DNA from 4 places in the Brevibacillus sp. MS2.2 genome. Region 4 is predicted to be linked to each of the others. Evidence: riboswitches for the same ligand, from Rfam matches in the RefSeq annotation. Region 4 holds a riboswitch; each other region holds the start of a gene.
What was found. A riboswitch is a leader RNA that binds a small molecule or an ion and turns the genes downstream of it on or off. The one in region 4 is predicted to bind S-adenosylmethionine.
Positions count from the first base shown of each region.

Region 1: another riboswitch for S-adenosylmethionine. It lies ahead of HP568_RS00875 (BMP family lipoprotein); the one in region 4 lies ahead of HP568_RS11625 (2,3-diketo-5-methylthiopentyl-1-phosphate enolase).
Region 2: another riboswitch for S-adenosylmethionine. It lies ahead of HP568_RS23630 (pyridoxal phosphate-dependent aminotransferase); the one in region 4 lies ahead of HP568_RS11625 (2,3-diketo-5-methylthiopentyl-1-phosphate enolase).
Region 3: another riboswitch for S-adenosylmethionine. It lies ahead of HP568_RS08200 (homoserine dehydrogenase); the one in region 4 lies ahead of HP568_RS11625 (2,3-diketo-5-methylthiopentyl-1-phosphate enolase).

Region 1 covers NZ_JABSUZ010000001.1:202,086-209,265, reverse strand. Annotated here, with positions in the region: gene HP568_RS00895 (NAD(P)/FAD-dependent oxidoreductase) at 1-672, shown strand, start outside; gene HP568_RS00890 (MarR family winged helix-turn-helix transcriptional regulator) at 891-1,304, opposite strand; gene HP568_RS00885 (DUF3298 and DUF4163 domain-containing protein) at 1,511-2,128, opposite strand; gene HP568_RS00880 (methyl-accepting chemotaxis protein) at 2,284-3,759, shown strand; SAM riboswitch class I at 3,915-4,037, shown strand; gene HP568_RS00875 (BMP family lipoprotein) at 4,238-5,266, shown strand; gene HP568_RS00870 (ABC transporter ATP-binding protein) at 5,405-6,934, shown strand; gene HP568_RS00865 (ABC transporter permease) at 6,909-7,180, shown strand, end outside.
Region 2 covers NZ_JABSUZ010000033.1:50,312-57,491, forward strand. Annotated here, with positions in the region: gene HP568_RS23605 (SPL family radical SAM protein) at 1-374, opposite strand, end outside; gene HP568_RS23610 (2OG-Fe(II) oxygenase) at 387-1,100, opposite strand; gene HP568_RS23615 (methylated-DNA--[protein]-cysteine S-methyltransferase) at 1,093-1,632, opposite strand; gene moaC (cyclic pyranopterin monophosphate synthase MoaC) at 1,805-2,287, shown strand; gene HP568_RS23625 (MFS transporter) at 2,291-3,547, shown strand; SAM riboswitch class I at 3,608-3,723, shown strand; gene HP568_RS23630 (pyridoxal phosphate-dependent aminotransferase) at 3,808-4,989, shown strand; gene HP568_RS23635 (hypothetical protein) at 5,143-5,613, shown strand; gene HP568_RS23640 (aminotransferase-like domain-containing protein) at 5,809-7,017, shown strand; gene HP568_RS23645 (alpha/beta fold hydrolase) at 7,073-7,180, opposite strand, start outside.
Region 3 covers NZ_JABSUZ010000007.1:47,850-55,029, reverse strand. Annotated here, with positions in the region: gene HP568_RS08210 (VOC family protein) at 1-30, opposite strand, end outside; gene HP568_RS08205 (CapA family protein) at 108-1,277, shown strand; gene HP568_RS08200 (homoserine dehydrogenase) at 1,340-2,605, opposite strand; SAM riboswitch class I at 2,692-2,803, opposite strand; SAM riboswitch class I at 2,870-2,976, opposite strand; gene HP568_RS08195 (methylated-DNA--[protein]-cysteine S-methyltransferase) at 3,253-3,744, opposite strand; gene HP568_RS08190 (DinB family protein) at 3,752-4,267, opposite strand; gene HP568_RS08185 (cyclase family protein) at 4,393-5,016, opposite strand; gene HP568_RS08180 (Gfo/Idh/MocA family protein) at 5,037-6,026, opposite strand; gene zwf (glucose-6-phosphate dehydrogenase) at 6,051-7,180, opposite strand, start outside.
Region 4 covers NZ_JABSUZ010000010.1:55,773-62,952, forward strand. Annotated here, with positions in the region: gene mtnK (S-methyl-5-thioribose kinase) at 1-514, opposite strand, end outside; SAM riboswitch class I at 650-795, opposite strand; gene HP568_RS11615 (anti-sigma factor) at 892-2,073, opposite strand; gene HP568_RS11620 (sigma-70 family RNA polymerase sigma factor) at 2,073-2,549, opposite strand; SAM riboswitch class I at 2,722-2,899, shown strand; gene HP568_RS11625 (2,3-diketo-5-methylthiopentyl-1-phosphate enolase) at 2,985-4,199, shown strand; gene HP568_RS11630 (2-hydroxy-3-keto-5-methylthiopentenyl-1-phosphate phosphatase) at 4,196-4,864, shown strand; gene HP568_RS11635 (methylthioribulose 1-phosphate dehydratase) at 4,868-5,524, shown strand; gene HP568_RS11640 (1,2-dihydroxy-3-keto-5-methylthiopentene dioxygenase) at 5,538-6,050, shown strand; gene HP568_RS11645 (Ger(x)C family spore germination protein) at 6,103-7,180, opposite strand, start outside.

The DNA.
Region 1 (7,180 bases), on a different contig from region 4:
GTCATGCGCGAAATCAATGAGCACTTGTACGAAGGAAAATTCATTTTCAATACGTCTGTTGGAACGCGTGTACGGACGTTTTGTAGCAATCCATCCGGTCACGTGGTCGTGGAAAACCACAGTGGAGTGATGGCGGCAAACGGGCACTCTTACAAAGACCCGGCGTTGGGCTCGATGAATACGAACTTTGCGCTCTTGGTATCTCATACGTTTACAGAGCCGTTTGACAAGCCGAATGAGTACGCGAGAGAAATTTGCAAGCGGGCGAATGATCTGTCAAACGGTGGGGTCATCGTTCAAAAATACGGCGATATCTTGCGCGGTCGCCGTTCTACAGAGTCGCGTATTAAGGAAGGCTTCCTGGAGCCTACTTTGAAGGAAGCAGTACCGGGTGACTTGGGACTCGTGTTGCCTTACAACACGATGAAGAGTCTGATCGAGATGGTGGAAGCACTGGACAAGGTAACGCCGGGAATCGCTTCCGAGCATACATTGTTCTACGGAGTGGAAGCGAAATTCTACTCAGCTCGTCCAAAACTGACTGAGGAATTCGAAACAGAAATCAAGGGATTGTTCTGTGGCGGGGATGGTGCCGGAATTACGCGTGGTCTGGCACAGGCCGGAGCTGCTGGGGTCTGGATGGCTCGCAATATCGCGAAACGCATGCAATAACGAATACGATTATGACATATAGGCTTCTTGCCGGGCACGCTTGTGCTTGGTGGGGAGCCTTTTTCCATGACGAAACAGTATCAGGACAGGTGGAACCGGAGCAGGCTTGCTTCTACAGACAACCAAGAGAGCTCAACCCCATTATCCATCGCACAAGGAAAAATGGATAACAAAAAATGACTTCACCGAACTGTTTTGGGTGAAGTCATTTTTACTTGTTACGACGGTTGTAAATTATCGTTCATTTTCTTCAATACGCGGTTAAAGATAGCGAGTTCTGCTTCGTCGAGGCCGCGGAGTGCCAGCTCTTCTTGCTCTTTGGCAGCCTCCAGCCATTCCGGGAACCGTTCAACTGCTTGCGGGGACAAGGACACATAGCGCTCACGCTTGTCATCGCCCTCTGAGCGAATAATCCAGCCCATCTCTTCCAATCGGGTGAGTGTCCGGGTAATCGTCGGCGCTTCTACATTCAGGTAGTTGCTCAATTGAACCTGGGTGAGCGATTCACGATAATGCAAGCAAAGGATAATGCCCCATTGCGAACTGTATAATCCCATGGGAGCCATCGTCCCATTTAACGATTTACTGAATATTCTTGCTGTTTGGCTAATTCGATGACCATAATATTGCATGAGTATATACCTCCAGGAAAGCTGGTCCGATATATCGTACGCTTTATTGCTTAAGTAAATATGTACAATAACATACTAGCAGTTCCGGACATATAAGTAAACGTTTATTCGATGACGAAATAATGGATTTTCTGACACAAATAGAATCAGGCGAGTGTCATGGAAGAAGACACTCACCTGGATGAAAACTACGGTGGTACAGTGCACTAATCTGCGGACAAGATGCTCAAAGGTCCTTTTTCATTGATGAGCGGCTCCAGTTCATAGACGGAAATGGGGAACATGGGGAAACCGACGTAATAGGGCGTAATTTCGTACAACTGGAAGTAGATGACCAGTGCTTTGTCGGCGAGGTAATAATCTTGATCGGGCTTAATCGAAGTAAAGCCATTGAGTGTGGGGATGTTTCTTTCTTTGATTTGACGCTTGATGTTTTCAGAAATCACCTTGACGTAATCGCTTCCTGGCTTGAATAATTCCCGCAGTGTATACAGCTTGCCTGTTTGGATATCTGCAGTGATCGACCCGAGGAAGGTCATGCCATGAGCCATTTGCGGTGTGTAGGCGTAGTTGCTCAACACGACGCTGAAAATACCGCGTTCGTTTGTCTTGATCTCGTAGCTTCCTTGCATTTCTGTATTTCCCGGTACCTGAACCCGTTGCTGCTCATGAATTAAGCCTTGAACCGTTTGAGAAATCGCCCGGTTGATCTCTTTTTCCGCTTGCTGATTGGCTAAGCCTGCCAATTGGGGATAGTAAATCGTAGTGTTCGGACGGCTAATCGTCCGTGTCAGCACAGTGGCTGGCAATTGATTGAGTTCCACTTTTCTCCGGTTGCCTCCTGTACGTGTGAGTTGTGTAATAGCCTATTCGAAATTGTTTTTGGCTGTTCTCACTTTTTTCACAAATTTGGCAAAGGTTTGGCTATATAATGGGGAAAGAATCCGATACATAAGTAATAGGAAAAAGGGGGGCAATTATGATTCAATTGATTCGCAATACCTTGACTGACAAAGAAGGCTTTATGATTTTCATCCTATGGAATCATTTGTGGATGGCGGGACTCATTGCCTACCAAGTGGATGTGAACTTCTGGAAAGTGACGTCCTTGGGATTGCTGGTCACTTTAATTGTTTCGCCGTATTATTTCATTCGCAAAGATAGTCATGTGATTCGTTATCTGGTAGCAATCGGACTCATGTTTTATGCGATTTCATTCGATCACTTTACCACTTATCAAGAGGTTTCGTTCCTCGCCTTCATCGTCATGGGCTTTTTGGCAGCCTATTTGGACTGGAAGCTAGTAGTAACAGCGGGAATTACCCAAATCGTCGTCACGGTTGTCGGGTTTTATACGGGAACGTACGAGATTTTCAACGGTGATTTTTCCGAGCTTAATCTGGGTGTGCGTATCGTAGCGATTCTCATGATGATGGGAGCCGTCACGTATCTGTGTCTCGCCGGACAAGCCTCCCTGCAAAAAGCGCACGACGCAAGGCAGGAAGCGGAAGAGAAGGAGCGCCGTCTGGAAGAAATGCTTTTGAACATCCAGGAAATGACGGAGCAACTGGATCGTACAAGCGATCATGTTCATGAACATGCGGAAGGTACGAAGCGCAATACAGATGAAATGATGGTAGCCTTCAAGGAAGTCGCCGTTGGTATGGAATCGCAGGCGAATTCTACGGTGAAGATCGAAGAAGAGGTTCAATCCATCGACCAGGAAATCGAGGCAGTCACAACACAGACCAATGCAATGAAAACGGAATCGCAACAAAACAACCGTCGTCTGGCAGATAGTGTTCAGATGATGAACGAGCTGTCCTTGCAGATGGAGCAAATTGTGCAGGCAGTCAATGTAGCAGCCTCTACGATTCACCAGCTCAATCGGCAGGCGAATCGCGTAGAGGAAATTGTCGGCGCGATTAATCAGATCGCGACACAAACGAATCTCTTGGCGCTGAATGCAGCGATTGAATCGGCGCGTGCAGGCGAGCATGGACGTGGATTTGCTGTTGTAGCAGATGAGGTACGCAAGCTGGCGGAACAAAGCGCGACAGCTACGCAGGAAATTACCGACATTTTGAAGTCTCTCCATCAGGAAAGTGAGAATGCGGTGCAGCATATGAGCAATGGGGAAACGTCTGTTGCAAAAGGCCAAGAGCTGGCGGTGAAAACAGTGGCCTCCATCGAAGCAGTGCGTGCTGGGATGATGGCCTTCCTGGAAGCGGCTGATCAAGTAAGCTCCAGCATGGACCGGGTAAAAGTGCGTTCCGGTGAAGTTGCCATCGAGATGTCGACCATTACAGCGGTAACCGAGGAATCCGTAGCCAACTTGGAAGAGCTGTTTGCGACAGCAGAAAACCAGCATCAAAAAGTGCGTGAGATTACGGAAGAGCTGGGCGAGCTGAATACGTTGTCTCATCGTCTCCAGCAAACCTTTCACGTAAAATAGGTAGGGGCTGTGGTTCTCGCCAATTTCTCGGTGCTGAAAAGACGACTTTTTAAACTTCGATTTACTTTTAGAAGTGTTTGGAATTGAGAAAAAAGAATTGCATTTTTGAACCGTTCTGCTAGAATGAATTCCATTGTAACTAAATATATTCACCTACCTTATCAAGAGCGGCGGAGGGACTGGCCCGATGATGCCCGGCAACCACTGATCATGTCTATGCATGAACAGAAAGGTGCCAATTCCTGCAAAACCTGTACCATGGTTTTGACAGATGAGGAAGAGAACGGCTACGTACGCAAACTCTTCCTCCGGGAAGAGTTTTTTTGTTGTATTTGTATAGGGAAGGGGGTAATAAACGAACGATAAATTAATTTTATATGAGAATATTCGTAAATGGTATTGAAAAAATGGGTAAAAAGCCGTACATTACCTATTAGGATAAAGAAAAACGTAAAGTTCGGATAGGGAGAGATACATCATGAAGAAGCTATTGCTCGCATTAACGACATTCGCAGTATTGGCAACAGGGTGCTCGACTGGCACAAGCGCACCTGCTGATCAGCCAGGAGGACAAGCGGCAGGACAAGAGGGCGCGGCCAAAAAGCGAATTGCCTTGATTTTGCCCGAGAAAATCGGTGTGAATCCGTTCTTCCAACAAATGGATGATGGTGCGAAGAAAGCCGCACAAGAGCTGGGTGCAGAAGTGAAAACGATTGAATCTACGGACCATGGAGCGATTGAAGAGAATTTGCGCGTGGCTGTTGCAGAAAATTATGATTTGATCATCACTTCTTCCTTTACATCAGAGGATGCATTGAAAAAAGTAGCTACCGAAAATCCTGACCGTAATTTTGCGATTATTGATACTGTAGTGGATTTGCCAAACGTTCGCAGTGTTACCTTCCGTGAGCAGGAAGCAGCTTACCTGGTGGGAGCAGCAGCAGGTCTGGCAACGAAAACGAACAAAGTGGGCATGGTTGTCGCTCTTGATATCCCGCAGTTGAAAAAATGGACAGTTGGCTTCGAAGAGGGCTTGAAAGCGACGAATCCAAAAGCAGAGCTGATGGTCAACTATGTAGGAAGCTTCACTGACCCGGCAAAAGCGAAGGAATTGGCTTTGCTCCAAGCTTCCAAAGGCGCTGACTTCATTAACGGTGCAGCAGCAGTAGGCGACCTCGGCGTTTTCGAGGCAGCGAAGGAAAAAGGCTTCTTCACAGCAGGTCAGGACGTTGACCGTACGACGATTGATCCAGAGCATATTGTTCTGTCCCAATTGAAAGGGACTGACGCGGCAGCTTATGAAACCGTGAAGACCTTTGTAGAAGGAACATTCAAACCAGGTGTTGTTGCGTACGGCTTGAAAGAAAAAGGTGTTGGCGTAACCTATGTCACGCACGAAAGCAAAACGCCTTTGCATGCTTTTATTGGACAAGAAGTGGTGGATAAAGTGAAAGCGATCAGCGATGAGATTGTAGCGGGTACTCGCAAAGTACCAGACCAGTTTTAAAAAGGTAGCTCGGTGCTGAAAAGCTAACTTTTTGAACGCTTATGTAAAGCTTGTGCACAGTGATGGATGTGACCGACTACGGCTGTGTAGTCGGTCTTCCATTTTCATAAAAGGACGTACAGAAATGAGGGAGTGGGAATGACCGATCGCTTGGAAATGAGGGGCATGACCAAGAAGTACGGAGATTTTACCGCCAACGACAAGGTGTCGTTCTCACTGGCAGCAGGAGAAGTCCACGCGATTGTCGGGGAAAATGGAGCGGGCAAAACGACACTGATGCGGATGCTGTACGGGATGGAGCAGCCGACGTCGGGAGAGATCGTGTTAAACGGTAAGCCAGTCGTTTTTCGCGGACCAGAGGATGCGATTCGAAAAGGGATCGGGATGGTTCACCAGCACTTTATGCTCTTCGGAGAATTCAGTGTGACTGAAAATATCGTGATCGGATACGAGCCGAAGCAAGCGGGTTTTTTCAAAAGAAAGGACGCGGAGGACAAGGTGCGGGCGCTGAGTGAGCAGTATCGCATTCCGATTCATCCGCAGGCCAAGGTAGCGAATTGCTCGATTGGGGAACAGCAACGGGTCGAAATTTTGAAGGTCCTGTATCAGGGAGCGGATATTATCGTGCTGGACGAGCCGACCGCTGTCCTTACCCCGCTGGAGGTGCGCGACCTGCTGCAAACGATTCGAAACCTGGCAAAGAGCGGCAAGAGCGTCATTTTGATTACACATAAGTTGCAGGAAGTCATGGAGGTAGCTGATCGTATTACAGTACTGCGCGGAGGCAAAGTGACGGGAACGGTTTCCCGTACAGAAACCAATGCGGACGATTTAGCCAGACTAATGGTCGGACGTGAATTGCAGGAGTTAGCTGAGCGACTTCCTCTGGATAAAGGCCCCTTGTTGCAGGTAGAGAATCTCTCGGTTCGAGAAAAGCAGACTCTGCTCGATCAAGTCAGCTTTACCGTGCACCACGGGGAAATCGTAGGAATCGCAGGTGTTTCCGGGAATGGTCAATCGGAGCTGCTGCAAGCGATCAGCGGCTTGCGAGCGGCACAGGAGGGCACGGTGCGATTAGGCGGCAAGGACGTGACGAACAAATCAGTTGCCACTATTCGGGATGCGGGCTTGGCGCATATTCCGGAGGATCGCTACCTGTGGGGAACGGCCAAACTCTCAAGCGTCGAGGAAAATGCGTTGATGGGCTATCAGCGAAAGTCTGCTTACAACCGCCGTGGCGTCGTTTTGCGGGAGAAATTCCGCCAAGTCGTAAAAGGCTGGGTAGAGCAGTTCGCCATCAAGACAGGCTCCCGACAATTGCAGGAGCTGGCTGGGAATCTGTCAGGTGGAAACTTGCAAAAGCTGATCGTAGCAAGGGAACTGGGACACGAAACCCCGTTTTTGATTGCGGCTGAGCCTACGCGCGGGGTGGATATCGGTGCCATGGAGTACATCCATCAGGCGCTGATCGAAAAGCGCAATCAGGGAGACGGGATCTTGCTAGTCTCCTCCGAATTGTCCGAAATTCTCGCCTTGTCAGACAGGATTTTGGTCATGTATAAAGGGCGAATCGCTGGAGAGCTTTCACGCCTGGAGGCAACCGAAGAAAAAATCAGCGTGATCATGGCGGGAGGAAGCATTCATGGCAGCAATCAAAGAGCTATCTAAGTCATTGGTTCAGCCGTTATTGGCTGTCGTCATCGGTTTGTTGACCGGGGCACTGGTCATTGCTGCAGTTGGCGAATCGATCTTGGGCACCTACCAGGAAATGTGGAAAGGGGCCTTTGGCAGTTTTTATTTCTTTACATCTACATTAGCGAGAGCCACGCCTATCATGCTGATTGCCTTGGGTCTTTCCCTCGCATTTCGGGCAGGGGTATTCAACCTGGGGGCGGAAGGGCAAATGGTGCTGGG
Region 2 (7,180 bases), on a different contig from region 4:
CTTCTCGTCTGCACCAGCAAAAAATCGGGTGGATTCTCTACCATGACTTCGAGTAAAGACCTCGTTACCTTTTCCGTTTGTTCGACGGGCTGATAAGGGTCTGTACTCGAAGACATGAAGATGGTCACCTTTCCTTTTTTCTTTGCCCGCATTAGCTCCTTGCGCAATAAGTCGGCAGCTTGCTGCTTAATGTCAACCCACGTGCCCCATTGCTCGTTGCGAAACAAAGAGACAGGCATTTGCCGAACATAGCAATAGGAGCAGGCGAAAGAACAGCCCGTATACGGATTGAGCGAATGGGTGTAATCCGCAAGAAATCCGCTTCCTTTATTGAGGAGGGTTTTCGGCATTTTATAGGAAAGGATGCTTTTCATATTGGGCGTTCCTCACTTTGCATCATGAAAAATAATCCCGAGGCTGTAGCGCGTGCCCGAGGTAATCGTGCTGACACCGTGGCGCAGTGTGTTTTTATAGTAGCCTCGCGTTCCCTGCACAGGACGATAGGATGTCGGGAAAATCAGGCCAGCGCCTTGCTCCAAGGTTATCACATGTCCCCGGCTCTGCGCGCGCGGCCGTTGCTCCATCAGCAGAAATTCTCCGCCCCTGTAGTCCGTCTCCTTCTGATTCAAGGCAAAAACCACTTGAAACGGGAAGAACACCTCCCCGTACATATCCTGGTGTAAACAATTGTAGCCGCCCGTTTCGTATTTCAAAATCAATGGAGTGGAGCGTAGCTGACCCTGATCGTGACATTGCGCCAAAAATTCAGGGAGGGTGGCAGGATAGATGGCTTCGCGTCCAAGCATTTCCAGCCACCGATTCGCAGTCTGCGCAAGCATTGGATAGAAGCCTTCGCGAAGCTCCTGCAAGAGCAAGGGAAGGGGCGCCTGATAATAACGATACTCCCCTTCACCGAAACGGTACCGTGCCATCTGGATCGTATTGCGAAAAAGGTCATCCTGTCCATACGTAGCGATTAATTCTTTGCACGCATCTGCACTTATTAAGGAAGGAAAAGCAGCATACCCTTGTTCGTCCAGCTCCTGTTGTATGGAATGCCAGTCAAGTGCAGCGATCCTTTCTGTCACCGATTTAGCCATGCTTCACACTCCGATTCGTCTTTTTCTCCAAATCAAGCAGAGTTGTCTTCATGGGCAATCCACCACGATAGCCAGTTAGTGAACCGTTTTTACCGACAACGCGGTGGCAAGGGATTGTAATGAGAACCGGATTGGCACCGATTGCGGCACCGACAGCACGAACAGCAGCAGGCTTTTCAATGATGTTCGCAATGTCGGTGTACGATGCCGTTTGACCGTATGGGATTTGGCGCAGTGCCTCCCAGACAGCGAGCTGAAAAGGCGTTCCAGACAGGTCGCAATCCATGGAAAAATGCTCGCGCGTTCCCTGCAAATATTCCATCAGTTCTGTTGTAAAAGGCTTTAGCCATTGATCGTCTTGCACCAATGCACTTTGTGGGCGATGCTTTTTAACCCACGATTCCAATTCGGCAAAAGGCTGGTTGACCGAGCCAATATAACAAAGCCCGGCAGCCGTAGCAGCCAAATAAATGGTCCAATCACCATGCACTAGCATTGACCAACGTACCGTCTGATCCTTCATCGTTTCCATTTCCATACGCCTCCTTTGAACTGTGTACGCACAGTATAACCTCCAGCACCTGCTCTTCGTACGTTTTAAGGAGTGGATGAGCAAGATAACGAAACAAGTCCTCTACATTCCCATTGCTTTTATCCAGCGGCGGGAGTAAGGTAGGAGGAGATAGAGGAGGAACGATGCGAGTATGGCTGATCAATTAACACATTTTAATGAACAAAATCGAGCGCGGATGGTGGACGTGTCTGAAAAGGACGTCACAAAACGGGTGGCTGTAGCCGAGAGCCAAATCAGCATGAAACCCGAAACCCTCGCCCGAATCCGCGAAGGTCGAATCGAAAAGGGCGATGTACTCGCCGTTGCGCAGGTAGCAGGTGTCATGGCTGCCAAAAAGACGTGGGAAATCATCCCGATGTGTCATCCGCTGCCATTGACTGGCATCGACATACAATTTGCTTTTGTAGATGAAACGACGCTTGCGATTACAGGAACCGTGAAGACGACAGGGAAAACAGGCGTCGAGATGGAGGCGTTGACCGCTGTCAGCGTAGCGGCTTTGACGGTGTATGACATGTGCAAAGCCATGGATAAAGAAATGATAATCGGTCCAACCAGTCTGCAATCCAAAACAGGCGGAAAAAGCGGCGATTTCCATCGGGGAGAGAAGTAAGGCATGAGGCAAAAGTGGGAATCCTATCCGAGCAGCATTCGTTTATTGGCGATTGCTGCCGTCATTTTTTCTACCGGAATGGCGTGTATTTGGCCGCTAGTCACGATCTATATTCACAACCATCTCGGAAAGCCGCTGACTGTAGCCGGCTTCTTGTTGCTTTTAAATCAAGGCGCATTCTTGATCGGGAGTATTGTCGGCGGGATGATGTTTGACCGCTGGGGCAAAATGCGCACCATCATTGTCGGTTCCATTGGCGTTATTCTGATATCGATCGGCTTAGGTGTTACGCAAGATTTTACGATTTATGTTGCCTTGCTTCTGCTGAATGGACTTTTTTACGGAACACTTTCTCCTGTGATGAATGCACTGGCCGTAGTGTTATGGCCGGACGGAGGACGGAAAGGAATCAATCTGATTTATGTCTCCCTCAATGTGGGGGTAGCTGCCGGTTCTGCGTTGGGCGGCTTCTTGGCAAGTGTGTCATTTGCCTGGACGTTTTTCGGTAATGCCATTTCGCAAGTGGTCGTTCTCGCCATGTTCATGCTCATTTTGCCGCGTCAGTTAAAAAGGGTGGAACAACAAAGCCAAAACTCGACGACTGGACAAAGCATGCCTGAGCAAGCAACTGGTGATGTGCTGCGACAACCACAGCAAGAGTCAAAGGTGGTATGGGGGGCTTTGCTGCTATTATGCGGGGGGCTATTAATTAGCTGGATTGTCTATGTACAGTGGACGACGGTGCTGTCGACTTACATGCAATCCCTGGGCATTACACTCCGTCAATACAGTCTGTTGTGGACGCTGAATGGCGGCTTGATCCTGTTCGGTCAGCCGTTGATTGCGTGGGTCATTCGACGCTTTGCCCGTACGCTAAAGGCACAAATGCTCTTGGGCGCTTATATTTTTGCCTTGTCGATGCTGATTTTGTCTCAATCAACGGCTTATGCAGGCTTTGTGGCAGGCATGTTCATCATGACGCTGGGAGAAATGCTCGTGTGGCCAGCGGTGCCGGCTGTTGCTGCACAGTTTACGCCAGAGGGACGAGAAGGCTTCATTCAAGGGCTGATTGCAGGGACTGGATCAGCTGGACGGATGCTCGGACCATTGCTTGGCGCATTCATTTTCCAATCGATTCATGCGCAGGGACTATTGTTCGTGATGGCAGGCTTGTCGTTGGTGTCTGTCGCATTCTTTGCCTTCCACACCTCTTTTCAAAAAAGAAGGCATCAAGTACCCGTACAGAATCAAGCATCTTGACACGGTATACGTGCTCAAGTAGTATGATATAGACGAAAAAACAGTATATTCCGTGTGTTTGACTTATTCAGAGAGGTGGAGGGACTGGCCCTATGAAGCCCGGCAGCGGATCTGTTCCATGTGATGGACAGATGCTGTGCCAATTCCAGCAGGATTTTTTTCCTGACAGATAAGGACGTGACCAAGCTGATCTCCCCCTTTTTCTGTATGGAAAAAGGGGGTTTTACTGTATTGGGCCCCAAGAAAGGAATGGAAGAAAGATGCGCATTCAACCCTCCGACATGATTGATCGACTCCCTACCCAGTTTTTTGCGACCCTGGTGGCAAAAGTAAACAAGGTCATTGCGCAAGGCCATGACGTCATTAACCTGGGGCAGGGCAATCCCGATTTGCCGACACCGCCGCACATTATTGAGGAATTACAGGCACAAGCGGCACAACCACTCCATCACAAATATCCGCCTTTTCAGGGACGCGTGGAACTGAAGCAGGCAGTGGCTCATTGGTATAAGCAAGAATTTGATGTGGACCTCGATCCGGAGGAAGAAGTAGCGATATTGTTCGGCAGCAAAACCGGACTCGTAGAGATTTGCCAAGTACTCATGAACGCAGGCGATGTTGCACTGGTTCCAGATCCAGGCTATCCGGATTATTGGTCGGGGGTTGCTGTCGTAAACGGACGGATGGTCATGATGCCGCTGAAGGCGGAAAATGACTTCTTGCCAGACTACAGCCAGCTCTCCCAAGCTGATTTGGATCGAGCGAAACTGATGTTTCTCAACTATCCGAACAATCCGACAGCAGTCAACGCACCACTCGAGTTTTATGAGGAAACGATTCGTTTTGCGCGAAAACATGAAATCGTCGTCTGCCACGACTTCGCCTACGGGGCGATCAGCTATGACGGGAAAAAGCCGGTCAGCTTCATGCAGGTTCCGGGAGCAAAAGAAGTGGGCGTAGAATTCTATACGTTGTCTAAAACGTACAACATGGCAGGCTGGCGTGTTGGTGCCATGGTAGGGAATCGCGAGCTGGTTCGTCTGATCAATCTCATTCAGGACCATTACTTCGTCAGTCTGTTCGGAGCGGTACAGATGGCGGCAGCCAAAGCGATGACGGAGTCGCAGCAGTGCGTTCGCGACCTCGTGGCTGTCTACGAAAGCCGCCGCAATGCCTTGTACTCCAATCTGCATCGGATTGGCTGGCAGGCTCCACCATCACAAGGTTCGTTTTTTGCTTGGCTTCCTGTTCCAAGCGGCTTCACATCCGTGGAGTTCTCTGACCTGCTTTTGGAAAAAGCGCATGTTGTCGTAGCGCCGGGAAATGGCTTTGGTCCGACAGGTGAGGGCTATGTGAGAGCGGCTTTGTTATCCAATGAAGATCGTCTCGCAGAAGCGGTCCAACGGATTGAGCGGTTAGGGTTATTTACGAAAACCAAATAAAAGCGAGTCAAATTGGCCACACTACCATATAAATGGAGTGTGGTTTTTTCTTCTAGAATAAAAATCATTCTCATTATTGACAGATAATGATTTTCATTATACGATGTCATTGTTGTTAATGATAATTAGTCTCAGCGAGAGCGGGAGGGTACCATGCGCTATCAGATTAACGGTTACACGGATATGTATACGGTGATCGCCAACGAGCGGAAAATCGGCGGAGCCATTGAAGCAGGCCAGATTCGCTTGCGGACTGGAGAAGTTTACGCCAATGCTGTTCTCACTCGGTTGGAAATGTCAGGTGCGCATTTTTGCTCGATCGGATTTGTAACAGAAGAAGGCAAAAGACTGATTGTCCATGTGAATGATATCAGCATGATCGCTGATGCTCGTCACGTTAACGTTTGTGAGCTGACGAACGAATGCATGAGAGTGGAGAAGTCCGCAGAGAGACTGAAGCGATTGAAGCGTCTCTGTGAACTGAATGAAGGCAGCTGTACGCCGACCTTCCAGGAAGAGGCGTTACTGTTGGCAAGCGATATTGGTATGGAAGAAGCGTCCGCGCATGTAGACCTCTCTTTCCTCCCACACACAGAGAAACCACGTGTGTTCCGAATTGCCTAGGAAGATATAGCCCATACATATGGACCCCTTTTCGTTTGATACGAAGAGGGGTTTTTTGCATGAAGTGTGTCAAGACTAACGATTGAACAACCGCTCGACATAGTCAAAACCTATCCACTCATAGCTACCAAGGATTGGACTTACGAGAGGGAGAGTGATAAAACAAGGATAAGCAAAATCAAGGGGGAACGGAACATGGAGTACTCATTTTCAAAATCTGTTGAAGCACTATCCTCCTCGGCTGTCCGGGAAATCTTGAAGCTGACCCAAGGCAATCAAGTGCTCTCGCTCGCAGGTGGACTGCCAGCAGAGGATTCTTTTCCAATCGCAGAGATGCGCGAAGCGTTCAACCGCGCATTCGAACAAGGAGCAAAAGCTCTTCAGTACGGATTGACTGATGGTTACTTGCCGCTTCGTGAGTGGATTGCATCCCGCATGAAGCAAAAGCATATGAACGTCGGTTCAGATAATATGATCATCACTACGGGCTCTCAGCAAGCAGTAGACTTGTTGTGCCGTGTATATTTAGACGAAGGCGATGTCGTTCTCGTAGAAAACCCTACTTATTTGGCAGCCGTTCAGTTGTTCCAATTTCGGGGAATCAAAGCGATTCCCGTAGACGGTGATGCCGATGGGATGGATCTGGACGATCTGGCGAAAAAAATAGCCCAGTATCGTCCGAAAATGGTGTACGTCATTCCTACCTTTGCCAATCCGACAGGAAAGGTATGGAGCCTCGAACGCCGTCTCGGATTGCTTCGTCAATGTAAGGCCCAAAACATTCTCATTCTGGAAGACGATCCATATGGAGAGATCCAATTCGATGGGGAAGCACCGTATCGCTCGATTTTCTCACTGGATGAGCATCCGACTGATTCCTGTGTGGTGTACACCAGTACCTTTTCCAAAATTGTCGCGCCAGGCTTGCGTACTGGATGGGCCATTGGAGATACACGCGTGATTCAAATGATGGTGAAGGCGAAGCAAGCTGTTGATTTGCAGTCGAGCACAATTGATCAGTACGCTTTGTATGAGCTTTTGTCCCGCTTTGATCTGGAGAGTCACATTGAGAAAATCCGCGAGTCCTACAAGGCGCGCATGGAATGGATGCATGAGCTCTTGGTTGCGCAAAACTGGGAGGGTGTACAGTGGGAAAAACCAAGGGGCGGGATGTTCCTCTGGGTGAATCTTCCAGAGCACGTTGATGCAGAGAAGCTGCTGGCCCGCTCCGTACAGGAAGGCGTGGCATTCGTACCAGGAAAGCCGTTTTATGCAGCAGAGCCGCAATTCAATACGATGCGCTTAAACTATACACTTCTGAACCGGGAAGACACAGAGCTTGCCATTTCACGACTGGGCAAAGCATTCCATGCGTACAGCGAATCTTTGGTGACAAATGTTTAATGGAAGAAAAAAGACAACCATTCTCATGGAGCTGGTTGTCTTTTTTCATGCATGTTTACAGGGAGAGCTCTCTTTGGGCCCGATCCAGCCATTCATTCACAAGCTCTGTAAACAGAAGCGGCTGCTCAATCTGCAAGTTGTGTCCGGCACAATCGAGTGCGGC
Region 3 (7,180 bases), on a different contig from region 4:
ATGAACCAAATGATCAAAAGTTAATCGCACCTTTTTTCGCCTCTTTTCGTATTACTTATAGGATATCAAAACTCATTGATGTAAGGATAGAAAGACAAGGGGGAAAAATGAACGAGACCAGATCAAGCCGGGTAAAAGCTCGGCGCAAGCACTCACGCAGAAAATGGGTACGTGTTGGGAAGAGCACGCTCCTTTTTAGCGTGTTGGCCATCTTCGTCGTCGGAACCTACTACCTATTCCAAACTGCCATGGATAGAGAACATACCAACCCGAACACGCAGCCTGCACCTGACAATACCGTGAACCAAAAGGCTTCTGTGCAGCTCACCTTTGTCGGTGACATTATGATGTCAGGAAATGTAGAGAAAACCTTACTCGCAAACAGCTATGACTACCCATACAAGCATGTAAGCTCGCTCTTTTTGCAAGATGATATCACGATTGCCAATTTGGAGACACCGATCACCGAAACAGGTGTTGCTGCACAGAACAAGGCGTATGTCTACAAATCGTCGCCACTTGCTGTTCCTGCCATGAAAAACGCTGGGATTGATGTGGTGAATCTCGCCAATAATCACTCCATGGACCAAGGAGTTCCGGGATTACTGGATACCTTTGACGCTTTGGACAAAAACCGGATTGAATACGTCGGCGCCGGAAAGGATGCAAGCCGTGCCTATTCTCCTGTATTGATAGAAAAGAACGGCATCAAGATCGCGATTCTCGGCTTCAGCAGGGTCATTCCCGAAACGAGCTGGTATGCAGGGAATTCCCAGCCGGGTATGGCCGCTTCCTATGATCCTACGCTAGCAGTGAAAGCGATCCAAGATGCGAACAACCAAGCGGATCTCGTCGTGGTGATTGCACACTGGGGCAAGGAACGCTCCGATTATCCTGTCGATCATCAAAAAGAGTTGTCTCGTGCCTACATCGATGCTGGTGCAGATTTGATTGTTGGCGGTCATCCTCATGTCCTGCAAGGTTTTGAACGATACAACGAAAAATGGATTGCGTACAGTCTCGGCAATTTCATTTTCACACGATCAAACGAACCCAAGACTTGGGAAACGATGGTTCTGCAAGCAAGCTGTACGAAAAGTGGTGATTGTGAGCTGACGATGCTTCCGTTTCACGCAGAATTGGGACAAGCTGTACCCATGAATGAAAGCAACGGCGCTGCCCTGCTAAAACGCATTGAATCCATTTCTGAAAGGGTTGACATCCAAAGCGACGGGCGTGTACAGCCGCGTGCAAAAGCGGTGGAGACTGCCCCCTGACAAAAGAAGCCGTGTTTCTAGCTAACTAGAGATACGGCTCTTCTTCTTATGATTCCTCTTTCTTACGCAGATTCGATAATGGGGAAGCAGCGCACTTCTAAGCCAAAATCATTTTTCAATAGGGACTCGTGCTCTTCACTGATTCCTGTCACGATCAAACCTGCGCGCAAGACGCCTCCCAAGTCGAATTGGACTTTAAGTTTATGCACGTTGACTCCTGCCTGCTGAAGGAAATGCAAGACACGGTCTGGCGTAGCAGTATGACATGAGCCCTCCAGATAACACAGGACGTGTTCTTCCGAGTCCACCGTGACACCAGCTTTGGGAGCCGTTTTTTCTTTCCAGGTAGGATGCGGTGTGAATGGCTGTGTCAATAAATAGGCCAAATCCTCGACGACAGCACTCGCTGTAGGGAGCTCTCCTGCCCCTCTTCCTGTAAACAACAAGTCTCCCACGATGTTGCCGGATAGCTGTACAGCATTAAACGCGTCGTGGATTTGCGCCAACGGATGGCTCAGCGGAAGCATGGTTGGTTCAACAGATAGGCGAATTCCTTTCTCAGCTTGATAGGCCTGCGCGATCAGCTTGATCCGGTATCCCAGCTCGCTCGCAATCCGAATGTGACCTGCTGACAAATCTGCAATTCCTTTGCGAACAACATCTGCTAAAGGCAATGATTCTCCGTAAACAAGCTGTGCCAAGATATACAACTTGTACATAGCATCAAAGCCTTCTACATCCGAACGAGGGTCTGCTTCCGCATAGCCCAGCTCCTGCGCTTGCTTGAGCACCTCCTGGTAAGAGAGCTGCTCTGCCTCCATTTTCGTCAAAATGAAGTTCGTTGTTCCGTTGAGAATACCGCGAACGCCTTGAATATCGTTCGTGCGCAGGAACTGCCGGAGCACGCTCAAGATCGGGATGCCCCCTGCCACACTCGCTTCATAGGCAAGATGCACTTGATGCTGATTGGCCAAATCGACTAGCTCTGTTCCTTTTTTCGCCAAAAGTTCTTTGTTGGCAGTTACTACATGGCAGCCCTTTTCGATCAAAGCACGGACGTAGTCATAGGTAGGTTCTACACCGCCCATGACCTCCACCACGATATCCACATCGCTATTCAATACATCCTCAAAGTCTGTTGTCAGTAAAGTCGGGTCGATAGGAACCGCCCGCTCTTTTTCCGAGTCACGCACCAATGCCTTGACGATCTCAATTCGTTTACCCAGACGAGAAGCCAGCTTCTCCTGTTGTGAACGGATCGTTTTGATTACGCCTCCACCCACTGTCCCCAATCCCAATAATCCCACGCGTACCACTTCTGCACTCATCCTGACCACCCCATACCCCGAATTTTAGATAAAAAGAAAAGCCATCTTCGATAAGAAGAAGGCTTGTTAGCAGCTACTGCTCCTCCTCCTTATCTACCAGGACGTATATGTCCTGCAGGAATTGGCACCTTGTCACAAAATATGCGTGACGGTTGCCGGGCTTCATCGGGCCAGTCCCTCCACCTCTCTGGATAAAGAAAATATGAAATTGAAAAAAACCTTCTTCGCTAAGAAGAAGGTTCATCTACTAATGGAGTAACCCGCTTCTTATCTATCGAGACGAAACGTCTCGCAGGAATTGGCACCTTGTCGCAATATGCAACGGTTGCTGGGCTTCATCGGGCCAGACCCTCCACCTCTCTGGATAAGAACCATTTATGCTGTTGAGCTTTATTCTAAGAAATTCCAAGGCAAGCGTCAACAAAATTCTTTCTTTTCTGATTGCAAGCTGATTTGGCCAGGCTTTCTACCTCTTCCATACTGCAGCAAGTGCAATGAAACCCGCCCTCCTGGCATTCCTCAGGCAGCTCTTTTTCCTCGACATATCCGCACCATTGGCAAATCATAAGTTGCATCATCGCACGCCATAAGGAACCTGTTTCCCTCTATGAAATTGTCTATTCTCACTACTACCCTCAGATTTTACCTTATTTTTCCCTATTTTGTGAACATTGTTCGTGGGCCAGTAGCCATTCCTTTCGCCACAAGCCACCCGAATAGCCTGTTAAACTCCCGTTTGCTCCTATAATTCTGTGACAGGGTACGATGATGTTCAGCCGATTTTTTCCGTTGGCATTCCCGACAGCCCTCACCGCATTTTCCTTCCCAATCAACGCGGCTAGCTCCTTGTACGTAATCTTGTGCGCATAGGGAAGAGTGATCAATGTGTGCCAGACTGTTTTCTGAAAGTCTGTCCCTTTCATACACAGGGGAACAGAAAAGGACTGTCTCTCGCCGGAAAAATATTCGTCCAGTTGTTGCCGACAAACGAGGAGAGGCTCTAGGCATTTGTCTACTTGTTCAAGCAAAATGGGTTCGTCCCGATCTGTGAACATGATCGAACATACCCCGTCTTCTGTCCCACTGATTTCCAAGATGCCGAGTGGCGAAACATAATCAATTGTCTGTAATCTCTCCATACAAGACCTACCCTAGATACCGATCTTTCAAAATGGTTCTGTGGTGAGCTTCATGTCCAACAATCACATAGGCCAGCGTCCTTGCAGATAGCTTGTTTCCGTTGGCAAGTCCTGTACGCAACCACGCTTCTGGGGAGATTCCGCGAACCTGCGCGATGGTGGAAGCCCGAACAGCCTTATACTCTTCCACTAAATCAGAGAGGTCTCTTCGCTGAAAACACCCGTGTTCGACAAAAGCATTCTCATCAAAACCAACGAGGGGTGTCTGATCTCCTCTCGCGATTCTCAGCAAGCGATAGCTCATGATGCGTTCTGTATCGACGAGATGACCCAAAACCTCTTTTACCGACCATTTGCCTGGTGCATACCGATAATCAATTTGCTCAGGCGCAAGTGACGAAAATAATGCGACTTGCCTCTCTCCTTGTTGTGTAAGGATCGTTTGCAGATCCCCCTCCGGTACAAGTCCAATATAATAGTCAAAATATGCAGCGTATTCATCCTGCTCTGGTCGTTTGAGCATGCATTTCCCACTCCTCTTCATTCATTTTGGATAGACAAATTATACCACTATGCATCCTCAGCCAAGCATTTCTTGTCCAATACGAACGAACCCGCCTGATCTTCACAGGCGGGTGACCGTCACCATTATACGCTATGTAAGCCTTCAAACAGTAGGACCCTTGCCGGGGCTGCATCCGTGCCGATCAGCTTGAGTGGTGCAGCTACCAAAAAATACTCGCCTGGTGGGACCTCTCCTAGCCGCAATCCTTCCACGACAATGACTCCCGCTGCAAACAGCTTTTTATGTGTGGGGTGTCCTTCCTGGGCGCGTTCGATTCCAAGTGCATCGGTACCAATGCCCCGCACACCCAGCTCACTTAAATACTCTGCCCCTTCTTCAGACAGAAAGATGAATTCAAAAGAGAACGCCTCTTCAAAAGAGTTTTTCGTTTTAAACAGGACAAAATCTCCTCGCACAAGATCGAAGCTCTCTAAGTCGGAGCGAGTGATCCTGTCCTCTACCGCTGTGAGATCGAGAACCTTGCAACTGCCCACTAGCTTCTCCAAGGAAATACTCTCAAATGTATCGCCAGCATTCACCATGTGCAGGGGAGCATCCACATGGGTACCAGAGTGAAGGTCCATGTCGATTCTCGATTCTGTTACATAGCCATTGGTAGCGGTTCGTATTTTCGGCTGCTTTTCCGGCTTGTTTTTATACACCGTCATTCCTTCGAACACGGTGGCGGTTACATCATACATTTTCATCCCCAACGCCCTCCCTTTGCCTACTGTTTTTTTCGATCCGCTGGAAAAACAATCCCCATCTGTCTTCTCACTTCATCCATGACCTGCATGGCCATTTTGGATACTTCATGCGAATTCGTTGCAGACTGTCTGGCCCCGCTTCTCGCCAAGTGTAGGAATTCTCTTATTTCATAATGCATGGTCTTTGGGGGTTGAGGCCTTGTCACTTGCTCGATTCGTCCATCCCTGTAACGAATGTCCACTTCTTTGAGATGGTTGATTCGGTCGATCACCATCGTAGCGTCCTCCCCTTGAATTTCTGCTGGTTGATAGGAGGTAGTAATTTTCGAGAAGCTAATGATTGCATCCATCTCTCGATACTTCAAAAGCATACTGCCTTCTCCGTCCACACCAGAATCAAGCACAATTCCTTCTGCTTTGATGTCATCTGGTCTGCCAAAAAGGATGAGTAGCGGATAAAGACAATAGATTCCGATGTCCATCAAGGCTCCGTTTGAAAAAGCAGGATCAAAAGCACGTAAAACCTTTCCTTCGCGATACGCATCATAACGCGAAGAATATTGGCAATTGCTAGCAATAAAGCGCCGTACTTTTCCCAGCTTGTACAGGTTGTCCTGTATCGCAAAAAAATTGGGCAGCAAAGTAGATTTGACAGCCTCCATGAGCAGCACGTCATTTCTTTTCGCTGCTTGGATCATTTCTTCTACCTCAAACGCATTCGAAGCCAGTGGCTTTTCGCATAATACGTGTAACCCCGCGTCCATGCACTGGATCGCTTGCTCCGCGTGGCAGGAGTTGGGGCTCGCAATATAGACCGCGTCCACATTTTTGCTTGCAGTCATTTCTTCCAGGCTGTTATAGGCGAATGGAGCATGGTACTTGTCAGCGAATTCCTTGGCGCGTTCGATGGTACGTGAATAAACAGCCTGAAGAGAAAATCCTTCTACTTCTTGACCAGCCTGGATAAATTCCTCGGTGATCCAGTTCGTTCCAATTACGCCAAATCGCATCTCATCCGCTCCCTTTTCTTTTTTCTATCTCGTTGCAGTGACCGGCACTCGTTCCTCGACCTTATCCAGCCACCACACGAATCCGTCTGCTGCAAGCAATTGCTCTGCGGCCTTCGGTCCGAATGAGCCAGCTTCGTACGTAAAGAGCGGCACCGAATTTTCCGCAAAGGCTTCCAAAATCGGTGTCACCCACTCCCATGACAGCCGGACCTCATCCCAATGCGCAAAGTAAGTGGAATCCCCTCGGAGTGCATCGACCAAGAGCAGCTCGTACGCTTCTGGTACGTCTTTTGTCCCTGCACTGAAATCTACCGTCACCGGTTCAATCTTACCGCTATTTGTCGGATTCTTACTATTTACCTGCAAAGCAATACCTTCGTTCGGATTCACGCTGATGATCAACAAATTAGGCGCTGGCGTTTCATTTTGTTCCTGATATAGCTTTTTGTGCGGATTTTTAAACTCAATGACGATCCTGGTTGATTTCTCTTGCAGTCTTTTCCCCGTGCGAATATAAAAAGGTACCCCTTTCCAAAACGGATCATCAATCCAGACACGCGTGGCAATATACGTTTCTGTCATCGAAACGGGATCGACACCAGGCTCGTCCCTGTAGCCAGCCACAGGCGTCCCATGAATATGTCCTGCGCTATACTGACCGCGAATAACGTGTGTGTGGACTTCTTCTTTCATCATCGGACGCACGGCTGCCATCACCTTGCGCTTTTCTTCTCTGATATGGGCGGACGTGATTCGCTTCGGAAGCTGCATAGCGAAGATCATGAGCATTTGGAGCATGTGATTTTGAAGCATGTCGCGCAGTGCCCCGGCTGGCTCGTAATATCCAGCCCGATCCTCAACGCCGACCGTTTCATTCGCCGTAATTTGTACGTTTGCGATGTACTGATTATTCCAGAGAGCCTGGAAGACCGGATTCGCAAATTCGAGAGCCTCGAGGTTTTGAACCATCGGTTTTCCCAAGTAATGGTCAATGCGATAAATTTCTTCTTCCGAAAATGCTTTCCCCAGCTTTTCATTCAATTCTTTCGCTGATTGCAAATCATGTCCAAACGGTTTTTCAATGATCAGACGCTTCCAGCCTGTCGTTGAGCCCAATCCGCTGGCCTTGACATTGGTAGCAATTCCCTCGAAAA
Region 4 (7,180 bases):
TGATTTTGCATAATTCTGGATTTATGAATGTTCCGACTAGCGCTTTTTTATCGTACGGATGCGCGCCCAGATCGGATGTAAAGAACAAGGTTTGCGCGAGAAAACGACCAATTTGCTTCGCAAATAGCGGGTACCGCTTTCCTTCGATCAGACCTTTGCGCATGATGATGTGGTCCCCGACGTTTTCCATGACAGTCAACGCAAGCTCCCCGTCGAAATGATACACCTGCGGCACCAAGTCTGGAACGTATTTGTGCTGAATGCGGAGTGCCTCGCTCTCGATACGAGCCCGATCAATCGTAAGCGGCCAAGATTCTCCCACGACGCGGGCAAAAGGCAGTGCTTGCTTGACAATGACGCTCTTACCGGTTGCCGGCTCCTGAATGTCAAAAACCAGATTAAGGTTGCCATCCCCAATTTCGCGACTGGTCAGATCGGCTCCTTCGCTAAAAAGACCCGGTATTCCTTTTACGTACTCCACTGCTTCCTGTTCAGTCAATGCGCGATATGCCATGATTCCAAAACTCCCCTCTACGTATTTTTCCTCTATCTCTACTTGTCTTGTTTGTGTCCCTGGAGCAATAAAAAGACCTCTTTTCCCGAAGAAAAGAGGTCGCTGTCGTCACGTGTAAGAACCGTGTTGATGTCCCCCTTATCTTCCAGACCACTTTTGTTTCTGCAGGAATTAGCACCGTGCATGTCGCCTGTCAATCAGTCGCTTCCTTGCGTCTGAATGGCGTCATGTCGGTTGCCGGGTATCATCGGGCCAGTCCCTCCACCTTCTCTGGATAAGGTATCCAAAACGTATTCGGTTTTTGATTTAGTTTGAATCATACAACCAACGCTTCCACGATGTCAACACCCTTTTGTGCAAAAATTCGCACCTTGCTATCAGTAGCTGTATTGTGTTCCCGATGCCGCAGGTCGCTCCCAATTCCACCAGTTTACCTTGCCTAGAAACGCTGCTGTTATCGACTTTTCGGACTTGAGCTTCAGTAGTTCTTTCGTAGGTCCGGTGAGGACGGCTCCGTAGATTCGAACTCCGTTTTGCTGCATGTAGTTATATCGCTCTGCTATCTGTAGATCTCTGCCAAAGAGTAAGGATTTTCCGATATCGCGAGCCAGGTCTTCTTGCTCTGACAAATACCTCATCTCCTCCAGATAGTTTGCGATTACCTTGTCCCCATCCCCTTTTTCATATGCACCACCGTAATCCATTTCTCGCTGGGCAAATCCCCATACTTCCCCGGAGCCAAACAGCACATCTCCGGCATCGCTTTCAGCTTGCTTGAGCTCTACTCCTGTATCTACCGCAAACCAAACTGTATCTTGTCCTGAAGAGTTAACATGGCGGGTAACCAGTTTATAGTACTCGTCATACGTCAAAAAGTGATCAAATGATATCGCAAGCTGCGAAACGGTACCCTCGGGCAGCTTCTCCATCGTCGTCCAGGCAGCCGAAGTGAGAGACATGGTATCCTCCGTTTCCCCCTCTGTCGGATAACGGAAAAACAGCTTTTGCTCTCTGACCCCGTCTGTCCATTGCGGCTTGGCATTCACGTTCCATAGCACATTCGTACTCTCAAATCGGCCCGCGTTCTTTTCTTCTCCCCCAACCCGCTCGCGTAGTTCCATGCTGATGTTTCCGTACAGCAATCCGACCTGTGAACCACTACTCCCCACTCTCACACCTGGTTGAGTAAAATTGACCATCGACTTCGCAACGTGAAACAGATCTTCATGCATCAGAGACCCAACCCAGCCATTCAGAATCAGCAACACAACTCCTGCCAAAAAGGGAAGCCCTATTGTGAATCCAGCGTTGTATAACCGATTTTTCCATTTCCCCCGGCGAACAATGGCACGCTGTTTTTCAGCGGACAGTGTTTCAGGCTGTTTTATTTTCACGTTGTCCTCTCTCGTTTCTTCCCCCAACAAAAGCCTCTCCAACCGCTGTGCGTATTCCTCGTCAGCGGCTATTTCCTCCTCGAATTGTTTCGAATCTTCTTCCGCCATTTCCCCACGCAAATAAGCAAGCAACCTTTGCTCGCGATGATTCTCATCCTTGTTCATCACCGGCTTTCCTCCCTCCACAACTGCCGCATCTTTTGTCGTCCCCGAAACAAGGAACGCTTGACGTCTGCCAGCTCGATTCCGAGTACCTCTGCCATTTCCGCGTAGGAAAACTGCATGGCAGACAACAAAATGACCTGTCTCTGCTTTTCCGGAAGTTGCTCCAAATAGTCATGGGCCACTTCCCACAGCTCCTTGTTCACGACATGCTCTGCCGGATCAACCACCGAATGATCACGTCGCTCTGGCAAGGCTTCCACAAACGCAAATCGTTGTTTCGTCTTCTTGCGATAACCGTCCACGAAAGCGTGATAGGCCACCTTGAACAGCCAGGGCCGTACTTTTTCCCCACGGTAGTCATCCAAGGAAGAGAAGGCGCGACAAAAGGTTTCCTGTGTCAGATCCTCTGCCAGTCTCTCATCTCGTGTCAGCCGGAAAAGATAGCGGTAAATATCGTTTACATGCAGCTGGTACACATCCTCCAGACCTACTTTCCCAAGCCGTTCACACCCCTTCCTCCCTTACCACGAAAGAATTGCCAAAAAGTTTCACCTTCGTCTTATTTTTCTAATAACCTGCTGCACATTCTCTGCAAAAACAAAGATTGACTCCTGACAATGAACGTCATATCATGGGGGAAACGAATAACTCTTATCGCGAGCTGGCTGAGGGACTGGCCCTATGATGCCCGGCAACCGGCGCTATACCATGAATCGTACGCTGATGATGCGTACCTTGGATAGCGAAACGGTGCTAATTCCAACGGATAAGAGTCGAGATCGAGCTTTTTTTGGCTCATCTCGGCTACTGACCCGAGAGATGAGAGGAGACGAGACGCTTTCCTAGTCGACAACCGCCTCCCCGCTCAATGGGGAGGCTTTTTTAATTTATCAAGGAGGATTAGACGTACCATGAGTGAACAACGTATCCTCGTCACCTATCTCACACAAGCAAAAGACTTGAACAAAAAGGCACAAGCCATAGCTGTCGGCATGACAGTCGGTTCCTGGACGGACCTACCGCTTGCCAAGCAAGCTGAGCTAGCGCCGTATCTTGGTGAAGCCGTGAGCGCGACACCACTTGAGACACTGGAAAACGGAGAAACACGCGGTTTGATTACCGTCAGCTATCCGACTCGTAATTTTACAGCAGACATTCCATCCTTGTTGACCGGAATATTCGGCAAACTATCGATGGATGGCAAAATCAAGCTCGTCGACATCGTTTTTCCTGACTCGTTCCTTCAGGCTTTTCCTGGACCGAAGTTCGGCATTGACGGTCTGCGCGAACGTTTAGCAGCACATAACCGACCGCTCTTGATGAGCATTTTCAAATCGTGCCTGGGCCTTCCTTTCGACGACCTGAAAACGCAATTCCGGGCACAAGCCTTGGGCGGAGTCGATCTGGTGAAAGATGACGAAATCTTCTTTGCAGATGACCGCGCTCCTTTTATCGAAAGGATCAAAGCGTTCAAGCAGATCGCTCAGGAGACCGAAGCCGAAACAGGCAAGCCCGTCCTCTATGCAGCCAACCTGACTGGACCTGTACATGAACTGAACGAAAAAGCGAAACGTGCAGTAGATGCGGGTGCTGACTGCCTCTTGTTCAATGTGCTGGCCTTTGGCTTTGATGCCCTGCACCGTTTGGCAGCCGATCCTGATGTACACGTACCGATCATGGCGCATCCAGCATTGGCAGGCGCTTACTATCCATCACCCGACTACGGTATCGCCACCCCGCTTCTGCTCGGAACGTTGATGCGCGTAGCTGGTGCAGATTTGGTGCTCTTCCCATCTCCATATGGTAACGTCGCCCTGGACAAGACAGAAGCGTTGCAGCTCGCCAAGCATTTGACTGACCCGCTGAATGGTGTACGCCGTTCCTTCCCGGTTCCCTCTGCTGGCATTCATCCGGGACTGGTTCCACAGCTTTATAAAGACTTCGGTCTGGATCAAATCGTCAATGCAGGAGGCGGAATCCACGGTCATCCTGGTGGAGCAACCGCAGGAGCAAAAGCATTCGTTGCTGCGATTGAGGCAGTCACTGCTGGCCGAACACTGGAAGAAGCCGCCGCTGATTCACAAGAACTGGCGATCGCCCTAGAAAAGTGGGGTGGCGCACGATGAGCAAGAAGCTCGTCCTGTTCTGCGATTTCGACGGAACGATTACCGAAAAAGACAACATTGTAGCGATTGTCCGCAAGTTTGCTCCCCCTGAGTGGGAAGCCTTGACGGAGCAAATCCTTTCGCAAAAAATAAGCGTTCAGGAAGGAGTTGGCAAGCTGTTCCAACTCTTGCCCTCCTCCTTGCGCCAGGACATTATCGATTTTATTGTCCATGAAGCGACGATTCGCCCGGGATTTGCTGAATTCGTGAGCTATTGTCGCGAAGAAGGCATCGAGCTGTTGATCACGAGTGGCGGCATCGACTTTTTCCTGGAGCCTATCCTGGCCCCTTTTGATCTCTCCGATGTTCCGATCTACTGCAACGGCAGTGATTTTAGCGGAGAGCGGATCACCATTACATGGCCTAACGCTTGCGATAAACATTGCACGAACGGCTGCGGTATGTGCAAGACGACGATCATCCGCCGTTACGATCCAGCGACCCATTTCCGCATCGTCATCGGCGACTCTATCACGGATTTGGCTGGAGCCAAAATCGCTGACTATGTGATTGCCCGTCACTTCCTCGCTGACAAAGCGGAAGAGCTGCAATTGCCGCATAGCAAGTTTGCCACATTCCACGACGTGATTCGCACTTTACAGCAAGTCCAACAGGAGGTTGTCTAATTCATGACCGCAACACTTGAACAACGTCTGGATGCCTTTCGCCGTCTGGATGACGCCAAGCTAACATTTGCCCGCCGGGACTGGTTTCCCGGCACTAGTGGCAATCTCTCGATTAAGATACAAAACGCTCCCTTGCAATTTGCCGTAACGGCAAGCGGCAAAGACAAAACCAAGCTGTCTCCCGAAGATTATCTGGTCGTGGATCAAGACTCGCGTCCGGTGGATGAAACTACGCTCAAGCCTTCCGCGGAAACGCTCATCCACGCCGTCGTCTACAAATCGTTCCCGAAGGCCGGTGCTTGCTTCCATGTCCATACCGTATGGAACAACCTCATTTCCGAGCTGTACTTTGGACAACGCGCTTTCTCCATTCAAGGACAAGAGCTGATCAAGGGACTCGGAATCTGGGAAGAAAACGCACGCATTACTGTTCCGATTGTTGAGAACTTTGCCGATATTCCGACCTTGGCCGCCGAAATTGAAAAAGTGATCACACCAGAGGTTCCCGGCGTACTCATCCGTAACCACGGGATCTACACGTGGGGCGGCAATGACTTCGAGGCTAAGCGCCACCTGGAGGCTTTTGAATTCCTATTCGAGTATCACGCCCGCTGGCTGCAATTGCGCCAAGCAGTCGTGTCCACTACAACCACCAATTAAGGAGGAATAAACGATGGCACAAATTCGTTTTCACGACAACAATGAGTACATCTCAGCACCCGAGGAAGTTGTCTCCTTCCTGGACACTCAAGAGATCATTTACGAAAAATGGGGCGTGGATCGCCTTGATCCGAAGCACCGTGATAACTACAGCCCGACTGACGAGGAAAAACAAGAGATTCTCGACACCTTCAAGTCCGAAATCGATGCGATCAGCCAACGTCGCGGTTATTTGACAGCGGACATTATCGTCCTCTCTGACAAAACGCCTAACCTCGACGAGCTGCTGGTGAAATTCAAGGGCGAGCATCACCACACCGACGATGAGTGCCGCTTCTGCGTCGATGGTCACGGCATTTTCGCCATCAAAGGCAAAGATGGTCGCTACTTCGACGTCGAGCTGGAGCCAGGCGATCTGATCTCCGTACCACCGAACTACCGCCACTACTTCACTCTGATGGACGACCGCAAAATCAAGGCGATTCGCCTGTTCGTCACTCCTGCAGGCTGGGAAGCGATCTATTAATAACGAACCCCTTGGCATTTACTGATTGCCAGGGGGTTTTGTCTTTCTGTCTTCACTTTACGACACCATTTCCCTTGATCGATACGTCTGACTTGATTTCAACTTTGGCATTGGAAAAAGCCTTCGTCCAATCATTCTCTACCTTTTTGTATTCCTTATATTCATAGGCACGCGCATAGAGACCAAACCCAAATGGGTCTGCACCGATTTCCTGGCATTTCTTGATTAACTTCATGTAATCCTTCTGTAACTCGTCACTGATCATTCTCTCCATCTTTTTGTGGTCCTTTTCCATGTCGAACGGAAACATTCGCTCTGATATGGACACTCGCAAGTTGAAATGAACGTCAAAATGAAACCGACCGTTCTGATAGGTTGTTTTTACTTTTTTTTTGACTCCCTTGATAAAAAAACTGATCCTGTCTTTCGATATTTGTTTTTGATCGTTCGGCTCTTTAATCGGGATGGTGACGGACAGTTCCCCTTGCTTTTCATGGAGCAGCGTTTGCAAAAGAATCGTATCCCGCGGTTCTATCAGGCTTGCGTACGTCCCATTTTGTTTTAACAAAGCCGTCCCTGTTACCTTGACCGCCCGCTTTTCTTTTTTCAACTCAGTCATGGTAGGCGTCATCCCTTTTTCATACATTTGCCGATGGAGCTCCTGCGCCCTCGTCTTTACCGTCAGATTTCGGTTATTGGCTGTATCTATCAGCGTTGTTACATGAATGGCTAGACGAGGCTTGTCCTTTGGTTTAAAATCAAACAACTCATGCAATGGACCGTCAAGCACAGCCATGCGGGCGTTGACACTGAATTTTGCATCCCGAAAAACGACATCCAGCAGCCGAAACCAGTCCGGGTGAGCCAGCAGCTTTTTCCCCATCACAAGCACCTGAATTTTGCCTGCTTGGGTCAAGCCTGTCACTCGCTCATCAAAACCCATTCTCGACTCTCTAATGGTAGATGACCGGATACCGTATTCCTCAGATTTTTCCTTCGCCTCCCGATTGAACACCGGGCTTGAGATATAAAAGAGAAGCTCATTTTTTTCGTTCAAATCAATTCCGACCATCAGTGATAAAGTGGTATCCTCCAAATTGATCTGATCCCTGCAACCTGTCAACATCGTT